DNA from 2 places in the Clostridium senegalense genome. Region 1 is predicted to be linked to the other one. Evidence: predicted binding sites of a transcription regulator. Region 1 holds the regulator's gene; the other holds the start of a gene.

The links. The regulator Rex, encoded in region 1, represses fermentation and respiration genes when NADH is low (regulators of the CRP and FNR family bind a similar motif). The targets are predictions, from matches to a motif close to ATTGTTAANNNNTTAACAAT.
Region 2: a site for Rex is predicted at 2,895-2,914, ahead of KQI36_RS11710 (glycerol dehydrogenase). Genes of this name have one in related genera too.

Annotation. Positions count from the first base shown of each region.
Region 1 covers NZ_JAHLNC010000019.1:10,283-15,817, reverse strand. Annotated here, with positions in the region: gene KQI36_RS17200 (acyl-CoA dehydrogenase) at 1-181, opposite strand, end outside; gene KQI36_RS17195 (short-chain-enoyl-CoA hydratase) at 287-1,066, opposite strand; gene KQI36_RS17190 (redox-sensing transcriptional repressor Rex) at 1,564-2,205, opposite strand; gene KQI36_RS17185 (ABC-F family ATP-binding cassette domain-containing protein) at 3,274-5,187, opposite strand; gene KQI36_RS17180 (S8 family serine peptidase) at 5,413-5,535, opposite strand, start outside.
Region 2 covers NZ_JAHLNC010000006.1:135,249-140,783, reverse strand. Annotated here, with positions in the region: gene KQI36_RS11715 (ABC transporter substrate-binding protein) at 1-1,619, shown strand, start outside; gene KQI36_RS11710 (glycerol dehydrogenase) at 1,714-2,805, opposite strand; gene KQI36_RS11705 (PilZ domain-containing protein) at 3,089-3,712, shown strand; gene KQI36_RS11700 (hypothetical protein) at 3,772-3,921, opposite strand; gene KQI36_RS11695 (DUF368 domain-containing protein) at 4,278-5,075, opposite strand; T-box leader at 5,332-5,535, shown strand, end outside.

The DNA.
Region 1 (5,535 bases):
CTCCAAATTCAGTTGAAAATGGAATACCCATCATATTGTATCTTGCCATTTTCTTTACATTTTCCATTGGAAATTCTTCTGTTATATCTATTTCAGCGGCAATAGGTTTTACATCTGTTTCTGCAAACTCCCTTACCATTTGTCTTACAAATTCTTGTTCCTTAGTTAATGAAAAATTCATACTCCCCATTCCTCCTATTTAATTTTTAAAAGGCTAATTTTCTTATTTTTTCAAATTTCAAACTTGATTTTCCATTACAATTACGTATTAAAATAAGTTAAAGGATTACATATTTTTAAAGTTTTTATCCCTTTTCTCTAAAAACGCTTTCATACCTTCTTTTTGGTCATAAGTACTAAAACACATACCAAAAGCTTCTGATTCATAATTTAATGCACTATCAATGTCCATTTGCATACCTTTGTTTATTGCTTCCTTACAAAGTTTAACTGCAACTGGTGCATTATTGCATATTTGTTTTGCCATATTCATAGCTTCTTCCATTAAAACTTCTGGTTCTAAAACCTTATTTATAAGGCCTATATTAAATGCTTCTTCTGCTTTTATTATGTTAGCTGTGAATATCAACTCTTTAGCTTTACACTCTCCCACAAGTCTAGCTAATCGTTGTGTTCCACCAAAACCTGGTGTTATTCCAAGTCCAACTTCTGGTTGTCCAAACTTAGCTTTTGCTGATGCGATTCTAATATCACAAGCCATAGAAAGTTCGCAACCTCCACCTAGAGCAAAACCGTTAATAGCAGCAATAACAGGTTTGTCCAAAGTTTCTAATCTTCTGAAAACTTTGTTTCCAAGTATTCCAAAGGCTCTTCCTTCTAATGCATTCAATCCTTCCATTTCTGAAATATCAGCTCCTGCAATAAAAGCTTTACCTTCCCCAGTTAAAATAACAGCATAAATCTCATTGTCTTTTTCAATTAAATCAATGACATTGTCCAACTCTTTTAAAGTTTCTGAATTTAAAGCATTCAATGCCTTAGGTCTATTAAATTTTACAATACCTATGTTTCCATCCTTTTCAAGGATAATATTTTTAAATTCCATAATGCTGTCCCCCATGAATATTTTCCCACAAATTGTTATATAATTCACAATTTTTACTAAAAATAATAATTGAAGTCCATCAACTTCAATTACTATTATATCCTCACTGGTATATATTTGCAACATAAGTTGATGATTTTTTCTGAATTATTTTAATTAATTATTAATTTTAGTAATTTCATTTGTTTGTAAAATTAAAACAATTTGTGTTTTTATTTAACAATGTAAAGACCCTACAGGCTTTGTCACTATATTCTTTAACTAAGATTAGTATAGAAAAGTTTCATAAAACCCTATTTTCTTTACATCTCACTAAATAATGTATGATTTATTTTTTTTATTATGTATTAAAATTCTTTCATTTTTTAAACATTTTGTGTATTTGTTAACAAAATATTTACTTCTGTTTTTTATCCTTAAATCTCTTTTTTTCTACAAAAAAGTGAAAAAGATCATCGCAATTTTATTTTCTATTTTTGATGACCTTTTCACAAAAGCTATTCAGTTAATTTACTTTCATTTAGTAAATAACTTAAAGTCATTAAACTTTCGCTTAAATGAACATTTTCTACTATTACATCACTTGGAACTTTTAAATCTACTGGCGCAAAATTCCATATAGCTTTAATTCCTGATGATGTTATAATATCGCAAACTCCTTGTGCTCTTTCTTTTGGAACACAAATTATTGCAATATCTACTTCATTATTTTTAATAAAGCTTTCTAGATTATCTATATCTTCTATAGATACATCTCTTATTCTTAAGCCAATAAGTTTAGGATTTATATCAAATATTGCCTTTAAATCAAAGGACATTCTTTGAAAATAAGTATAATTTGCTATAGCTTGCCCGATATTACCTGCACCTATAATTATTGTATTGTACTCTTTATCTAATCCTAAAATTGAAGATATTTGAGCTAATAATTCTTTTACATTATATCCATATCCCTGTTGACCAAAGTCACCAAAACAATTTAAATCTTGTCTTATTTGTGAAGCTGTAAAGCCTATTTTTTCACTTAATTCATTAGATGATATTCTATCCACATCATTTTCTGCAAGTTCTTTTAAATATCTATAATATTTAGGAATTCTCTTTATAACTGCCATTGATATATTTTTCTTTCTATCCAAAAAAAACACCTCCAAAAATATATTTTTAAAAGGTAAATCTAAAAAATAATCATATATGATTATTTCAAATCTTTGTACCTAATCACAAAGACTTTTTCCTTTTTATTTTTAAATTGAATTTATAATAACTAAATCTAACTATAGGTTTCAAAACAATATTTTTATTTATACATTTTAAATTTTAGAAACCTAGTTATAGGATTCCAAAATAACCTTTTAAATTATTCATTGAAAATTTTGGACACTTTTCAAGTAAGCATACACTTGATAATATCTAAAATCTAAAAATATATATAAATTAAAACTTTCCTATATTTTATTAATAAGCTTAATTCTGAATTTTTATAAATATTCCAACTCAATTATTCATCAACTAAAATTTATTTTACAGAATTACAGAGTTACTTTATTCATATATTATGTAAAATAATATTTTTTATTTTTCAATTGTAAGTTTCATTTCAAAATTATCGTATACATACTTAATAATACATATAATTTAAATATAATTAAATCTAAAAATTTATATAGAAAGACTATAATTAATAAAATATCGTTTATATTTTACCATATTACTTGAAATTTGTTTATATATATTTTCAAAATTGTTTCATTCTTTTCTCTATTTTCTTAATATTCACCTTGTTTTTTCAATAAATTTAAACATTTATATATAAATCTTAATTTTTTTGTTATTTATTAAACTAATTTATATGTGTAAAATTTTAATTTTAAAACAAATGAAACATGTACTATAAATATATGTTTCTAAATACAAATATACCTTAACTATACCTATTTTTCATTTATTTATACATTTATTTAAATTGTTCATTACATCATTAATTAGATAATAAATTTTTATTTTTTTATACAAATTAGAAGAAATATAAACATTATTGGTTTTAAGATATAAAAAAACTTTTAGTATTACTATAAGTATAGCAAATAGTTGTTATATTACCTATTTATTATATAATTTATAAATTTAAGTATATTTTTATATAAATAATTTGTATTAATTTAAAGTTAAAAGAAACTGGACTAATCCAGTTTCTTCTTAAATTCTTATAAATTCTCTTCCCATTCTTCGTATAAGTTAGATAGTAATTCTTCCTTTTCACTTAATAATTCATTTACCTCTACACTTTTTTCTGGATTAGAATATATTTCTTCTTTACAAAGTAATTCTTGAAGCTTTTCTATTTCACTTTCTGTTGTTGCTATGTTTTCTTCAAGATTTTTTAAATACTTTTGAATTTCTCTTTGTTTTTTCTCTTCTTCCCTTTTTTTCTTCTTATCTAATTTTATTTGAGTTTTCGTAATCCCACTACTTTGTTCTTCTTGTTCAAATCTTAAAGGGTTGTTTTTCTTCTCTATATAATAAGAATAATTTCCTAAATATTCTTTTATTCCATCTTCATTTAGTTCAAAAATTTTACCTACTACTTTATTTAAGAAATATCTATCGTGAGATATTACAAGTACTGTTCCATCATAAGATAATATAGCATCCTCTAAAGCTTCTCTTGAAACTATATCTAAATGGTTTGTAGGCTCATCTAGAAGTAAAAAATTATTTTGCGATAACATAAGTTTTAGAAGATTTATTCTACATTTTTCTCCTCCACTCAACTTTTCAATTTTTTTAAACACATCATCACCTCTAAATAGAAATGCTGCAAGATATGTTCTTATTTCCGTGGTAGTTAATTCTGGAAAATCATCCCAAACCTCATCTATTATTGTTTTATTCAAATCTAAATTAGATTGTTCCTGATCGTAATAACCTATGTTTACATTTTTGCCTAATACTTTGATTCCACTATCTGGTTGTATTTCATCCATAATTATTTTAAATAATGTAGTTTTTCCTCTACCATTTTCACCTATAAGCGCAATTTTATTTTCTCTTTTTATATCCATATTAACGCCTGTAAATAATACTTTTTCCCCATAACTTTTACTTAATTCTTCAACATATAAAACATCATTTCCACTTTTTATTCTAGTTTCAAAATTAATTCTAGATGCCTTTTGGTCTTTATGTGGTGCTTCTATTCTTTCAATTTTATCTAATGCTTTTTGTCTACTTTCTGCTGCCTTAATACTTTTTTCACGGTTAAAAGACTTATACTTTTGAATTATCTCTTCTTGTCTTTTAATTTCTGCTTGTTGCAAACTAAATGCCTTTAATGCTACTTCGTAATTTTTCTTTTTCAAGTCAATAAATGCTGTATAATTACCATTATATATTTCAGCCATACCATATGATATTTCTATAGTTTTATTTGTAACTGCATCTAAGAAAAATCTATCATGGGAAATTATAATAATGCTACCTTTATAGCTCTTTAAATATTCTTCTAACCATTCTATAGCATCTAAATCTAAATGATTTGTTGGCTCATCTAAAAGCAATATTTCTGGCTTTCTAAGTAAAAGCTTACAAAGGGCTACTCTAGTCTTTTGACCACCACTTAATATGCTTATTGGCTTTTCAAAATCTTCTTCAAAAAATCCTAATCCTTTCAAAACTCTGCTTATTTCACCTTTATAAGTATATCCACCTCTATGTTGATATAATTCTGTTAAGGTTGTATAATCCTTTATTAATTTATTATGATAGTCAGCTTTAGCTTCATCATATGGTTCATTCATCTTTTCTTCTAATGTCTTCATTTTTCTTTCCATATTTAAAAGTTCTTCAAAGACTAATAGTAGTTCACCATATATAGTATTGTCTGACTCTAATGATAGATTCTGAGATAAATACCCTACCTTTTTGCTTTTATCTATAAAAAGCTCTCCACTATCATATTCCATCTGTGAAGTTAATATTTTAAACAACGTAGACTTACCTGCTCCGTTAGCACCTATAAGCCCTATCTTTTCTCCTTCATTAATACTAAAAGTAATGTCTTTTAAAATAACATCTATTCCAAAACTCTTATGAATCTTATTACAACTTAAAACTATCATTGTTTTTCTCCTTTACTATAGTAATGCTAATTTATATATATTTAAATTCCTACTTTATCAATTGTAGGTACAGTATTTTTTTACACATAATTATATTTTACTATAATACCATTATTTTTTACATTACTTTATTTGTTTAGTTAATATTTTGATATAAAATTAAAAACATTAACTCTTAACTTATGAACTCTTTCCACTAAAAAAAGCCCCGAAGGGCTCTTTTTATTATCTAACTACTTGTAATTTTAATTCTGTTTCATTTCCATTACTATCTACAGCTTTTAGCAATATAAAGTCCCCATTTTTAACATCTTTAACATCTACTGAGAAGTCATATCCATTTACTTC
Region 2 (5,535 bases), on a different contig from region 1:
ACATATCATCTTGTACAAATGATATGAGAGAAGTTTCTGATAAGACTTTTTCTCTTGTGGAAAATGCCATAGTAAATTCTCAATTTGCTAAAACTTCAGTAGATGGATTTATAAACTTATGTGAAAACATAGAAAATAAAGATATTTGTATATTAAATAAGCCTAAAACCTCTATTAAAACTATACTTAATTTTAATGATGAACCTTTAGATGCAGCTAAAGCTTATAGTGTAGATCAAGCTACTCTTGGATTTAATATTTGTTCTCAATTATTAGTTCAAAGACAACATTGTGACATTACCGCAGGTATAGCTAAAACATGGTATTTAAATGAAGATAACCTAACTTGGACTTTTAAACTTAGAGATAATGTTAAATTTCATGATGGCAACATTTTAACATCAGAAGATGTTAAATTTTCATTAGAACGTTTATATAATTCAAAAACTAACTCATCTAATTATTGGTTACTTAGTCCAATAGAAGGTGCAGATGACTTTAGAAATGGTAAAGCACAGGATATCAGTGGAATTAAAATTTTAGATAAATATACCATTATGATAACATTGCACAATCCATACTCTGGGTTTCTTAAAAATTTAACTCAGCCTTCTTGTTCTATCTATGAGAAAAAACCATATATAGCTAATAAAACTTTAGTAAGTTGTGGACCTTTTAAAATCACTGAAAAAACTTCAAATATGATTATTCTTGAAGCTTTTAATGATTATTATAATGGTAGAGCTTATGTAGATGAAATTATAGTGACTAATGAAAAAGAGCCTTTATCATTGCTAAAAACTGAAGGTAATTTAGATTTTTATAAAATTTCTTCTGTATCTAAAGAGGTTTTATCCCTTTGTGATAATTATAAATATAATAATTTAATATTGTACCCATCTTTGTTAACTAATATGTATTTTTTTAATTTTAATAAAAATAGTATTTTTTCAAAAAATAATCTTGCTCGTCAAGCTCTTAATTATGCAGTAAATAAAGAAGAACTTATTAAACTTTTAGCTTGTAATAATGCAGAAGCTTTTAAATCTATTTTTCCTAGAGCAATATTAGATTTTAATAATGATGATATTTTTAAATATAATCCTAATAAAGCAAAGGAACTTTTAAGTAAGTGTAATTACTGTAACTCTAAAGACACTTTAAAAATAGTACATAGTAAAAATGATGATTATATTAATCTTCTTATAAACTATTTTGAAGCTGTTGGCATAAGGTGTGAGAAAATTCTCGCCAATGAAAAAGGGGTATATCATCCTGATAATTATCTTAAATCTGATATTTTTCCAGCTTTTTGGATTGCTGATACTGGTGATGCTGACAATTACTTAAGACCATTATTTAATATAAATTCTGCTTTTTTTAAAAACAATTATAATAATGAAAAAGTAAATTCATTAATGGACAAAGCCTCTGAATGTATTGTACCTGATAAAAGATATAATCTATATAAAGAGTTGAATAGTGTTATGTTAAATGATTGCCCTGCCATATTTTTATTTAATCCTAAATGTGGTATTATATACAATAAAAATAAAGTGAAAAATGTAATTGTGAACCCAATTAATAATATTCTTTTTGATGAAATTATAGTGGAATAACAAAAAGAGCTTTCAAAATACAAATTTGAAGGCTCTTTTTATAAATTATAAAATTAAATCATTCTAACTAAAATTCATAACTTTATTCTAATGTCTATTTGTAAAGTCTTCCTATTGCATCTGCTGAAAGTATTGCAGCATAAACCATATCTTCATTAATTTCAAATGGCATATTATAAATTGTTTCACCTTCTAAGCAAGTTGCCTTAGCTACACTTTTAATTTCTTCTTCTTTTATCTCAATTATACCCATATCCTCTAATGTAATAGGTAACTGTAAGTTTAGACATAATGTTATAACTTCTTCTATTTCTTCCATAGTTCTATTTTCTAAAACCAATTGAACAATAGTTCCAAATGCAACCTTTTCTCCATGATACAAATGATGACATTGCTCTAAAACAGTAAATCCATTATGGATTGCATGAGCTGCTGCAAGTCCACCACTTTCGAATCCAATACCACTTAAATAAGTATTAGCTTCAATAATATTTTCTACTGCAGTAGTACAAACTCCTGATTCTACTGCAAGTTTTGCCTTTAATCCATCCTCTAACAATGTTTCATAGCATAAACTTGCTAAAGCCATCGCCGCCTTTGTAATTTTTCCACCTGCCATATTACAAGCATTAGATTTCAAACATGCTTCAGCTTCAAAATAAGTAGCTAATGCATCTCCTATTCCAGCCACTAATAATCTTGCTGGTGCCTTTGCAACTATTTCAGTATCTACTATTACAACTTCAGGATTTTTAGGTAGCATTAAATATTCACTAAATACACCTTCATCTGTATATATAACAGATAATGCACTACATGGTGCATCAGTAGATGCAATTGTTGGTACTATTACTACAGGAATATTTTCATAATAAGCCACTGCTTTAGCAGTATCAAAAATTTTTCCTCCACCTATACCTATAACAACATCACAGTCATTTTCTTTTAAAATTTTTCTTAATCTATTAATTTCATTTTTAGAACATTCTCCATTAAAACTTTCAAATGTTAAGTTGTATTTTTTTTCATTAAAACTCTCTTCTATAATAGGCTTTGTTCTTTTTATTCCATTATCACTAGCAATTACAAAAAATGATTTTCCCAAATCTGATATATGATTTCTTATATCTTTTAACACAGCGCTTCCTTGTATATATTTACCTGGTGATATTATACTCTTAAACATATTACTTCCTCCTACCTTGAAATAAAGAATTTTCTTATAAATTGATTAAAGTTAATTTTTAAAGCTAATTAAAAATGATTAAAATATCATTTGATATATTTTTAACATACCTTTTTTTCGATTAATTGTCAATACAATTAAAAAAATTTTAAATTATTTCTTTACTTTTTATATTTTCACCATTTTCTTTACTTTTTTTGTAATTTTATATTGAATTATACATTCTTTTGAACCATAATATGATATATAATTTAATTTTTTAAATATATAAGGAGGTATAACTGTGAAATATAACTATTCTTTAATAAAAGCGGAGTCCTTATATGGAGATTTAACCGCAACTGGAATAATTCAATATTTTGATAATAACAAGTTGATTATGTCTGTCAATAATGACCCTATGTTAAATAATAAAGAAAACTTTTTTTTAAGTATATTTTCTAAAAAAGAGGGTGTATTAGTTTATGAAGCTAACATTTCTAAAGTAGACGTAAAAAATATAGAATTTACTAATATACGTTTTTTATATTCTAAAAATCGGCGGCTACATAGTCGTGTGAATATAAATATAACCTTACCAGTAAACATATTAAAAAAGTCTTATAAAGAAGTAATTAATCTTTCAAAACCTATATTAATGATAGCTAAGAATATAAGTATTTCAGGCATATTATTAGAGAGTCCTCTTAACTTACCAATTGATTTAAACTTTATTCTTTTACTACCTATAGGTACTACCACTATTACTATAATAACTGAGACTAAAAGAAAATTCAAAACAGATCATATGTATAATTATGGTTGTAAATTTAAATTTATTAATAAAGCGGATGAACAGCTTTTAAGAAAATTTATATTAGATAACAAATTAGATCAATTAAAATATAGAAATGTAAATACCAAATAATCTATTTTTAATGTTTAATATAAAAAATTCCTGCTTTCCAAACCAGCAGGAATTTTCCACTAAAAATGTGGGTTTATTTCATCCTTTTGAATTCTTTTTAAATCCTTAAGTCTTAAACCAGTTTCTTGCATTATATCATTCCAATCCTTACCATCTATAATCATTTTTTTAGCACTATTATGCTTTTCATTTTTTTGTTCTCTGTTCATAATATCCTCCTAAATATAATATTTGTTCAATATTATATTGTGAATATAAGAAACTTTTATTCCTTTTATCAAAAATTTTTATATTTCAGTTTGCTTATATATAGGGATACAATCTCCAGCTTAAATTTATACATCAAATTTTTGTTATCAGTTGAGAAAAAATATAAATAAAATCTAAAGCAATAAAAACTAATCCTAAAAAAGTACGTTTAATATTATTAGGAACATAGTGAGTAATAATCACAATAACTCTTAACTTTTAACTAAAATAATCTGTTAGTTATTGATAAAACATTAATTTGAGTTTTCTCATTTGATAAATAAATAAGTTTAAAATTTAATTTGGAACCCTATATTCATTCTTCACTTATCTTATATATAAAGATAAATCCTAAAACTAATAATATTACAGATACTATTGAAGATATACCTGTAGGTATTCCTGGAAATATAGATACCACTGAACCTAAAACAAATCCAAATATAAGCATATATATTTGCTGCGGATATTTATTTAACAATCTTTCTATTGTTCTGGCAGTTGCAATGGTACCTATTATTACGCCTAATCCAATTGGCGCAAGTATTAAAAAATTTAAATCTGATACAGCAGTTAAAACTGTGTTATACAAACCTAAAATTAAAAGCATAAAAGATCCACTTATTCCTGGCAGTATTAAAGCTATTGCAACTATTATTCCTCCTATAAACAACCAAATAAAATTTAAAATATTTAAATTAGTTATCACATTTGAATTGTCGATATACTCCCCTGACATAATAACTACAATTAGAATACCTAATCCTAAATAAACTAAATTTTTTTTCAACAATCCCTTCTTAGTGGCTTTTTTATACATTAAAGGTGCTCCACCTAAAATTATACCGATAAAAAAGAATCCTGCTTCTATAGGATATTTTGTAATTATATTTTTTACTATATTACTAAATAAAAATATACCTATAATAGCTCCTAATCCTACTTGCACTAATAATTTATATTGATTTTTAAAGTCATTTAAAATATTGTTTATAGCATGTATTAAATCATCATAAATTCCAAGAATTATAGCTATAGTCCCTCCACTAACACCTGGAACTATCTGTGATATACTGATTGCTATTCCTTTAAAAAAATTAGATAAAAATTTCATCTCTCACCTCTTAGTTATGTATTTCATAAATTGGTCTTATAAAGCTATTTATAATATAACTAACTTTATTTATTAAAACTACTGGAATTCAAACCATTTAACATAGATTTAACAGATACTTTTCTAATTATGTTAAAAAATATTCAATCTTGCTATATCTATATTTATAATTTATTCTACTCTTTTTTTATTTTTTTTAATCTTTTTCTTGACATAATATTTTTTCTTTGATACTATTTATAAAAATATTATTATTTTCATAGCGATGATAAGAAGAGTAAATTAAATTCCTCTTTTACAGAGAACTCCAGTAGCTGAGAAGGAGTAAAGATGTTTTAATTGAAGCAAGTCTTTGAGCTTCATATCGGAACTTTTAGGGATGGTATGACAGGCGCTCCTGTTATAGAGCTAGAGTATCACTTAACATTTTAAATTTAAGTCGTACTTGAAGAGGTTAACA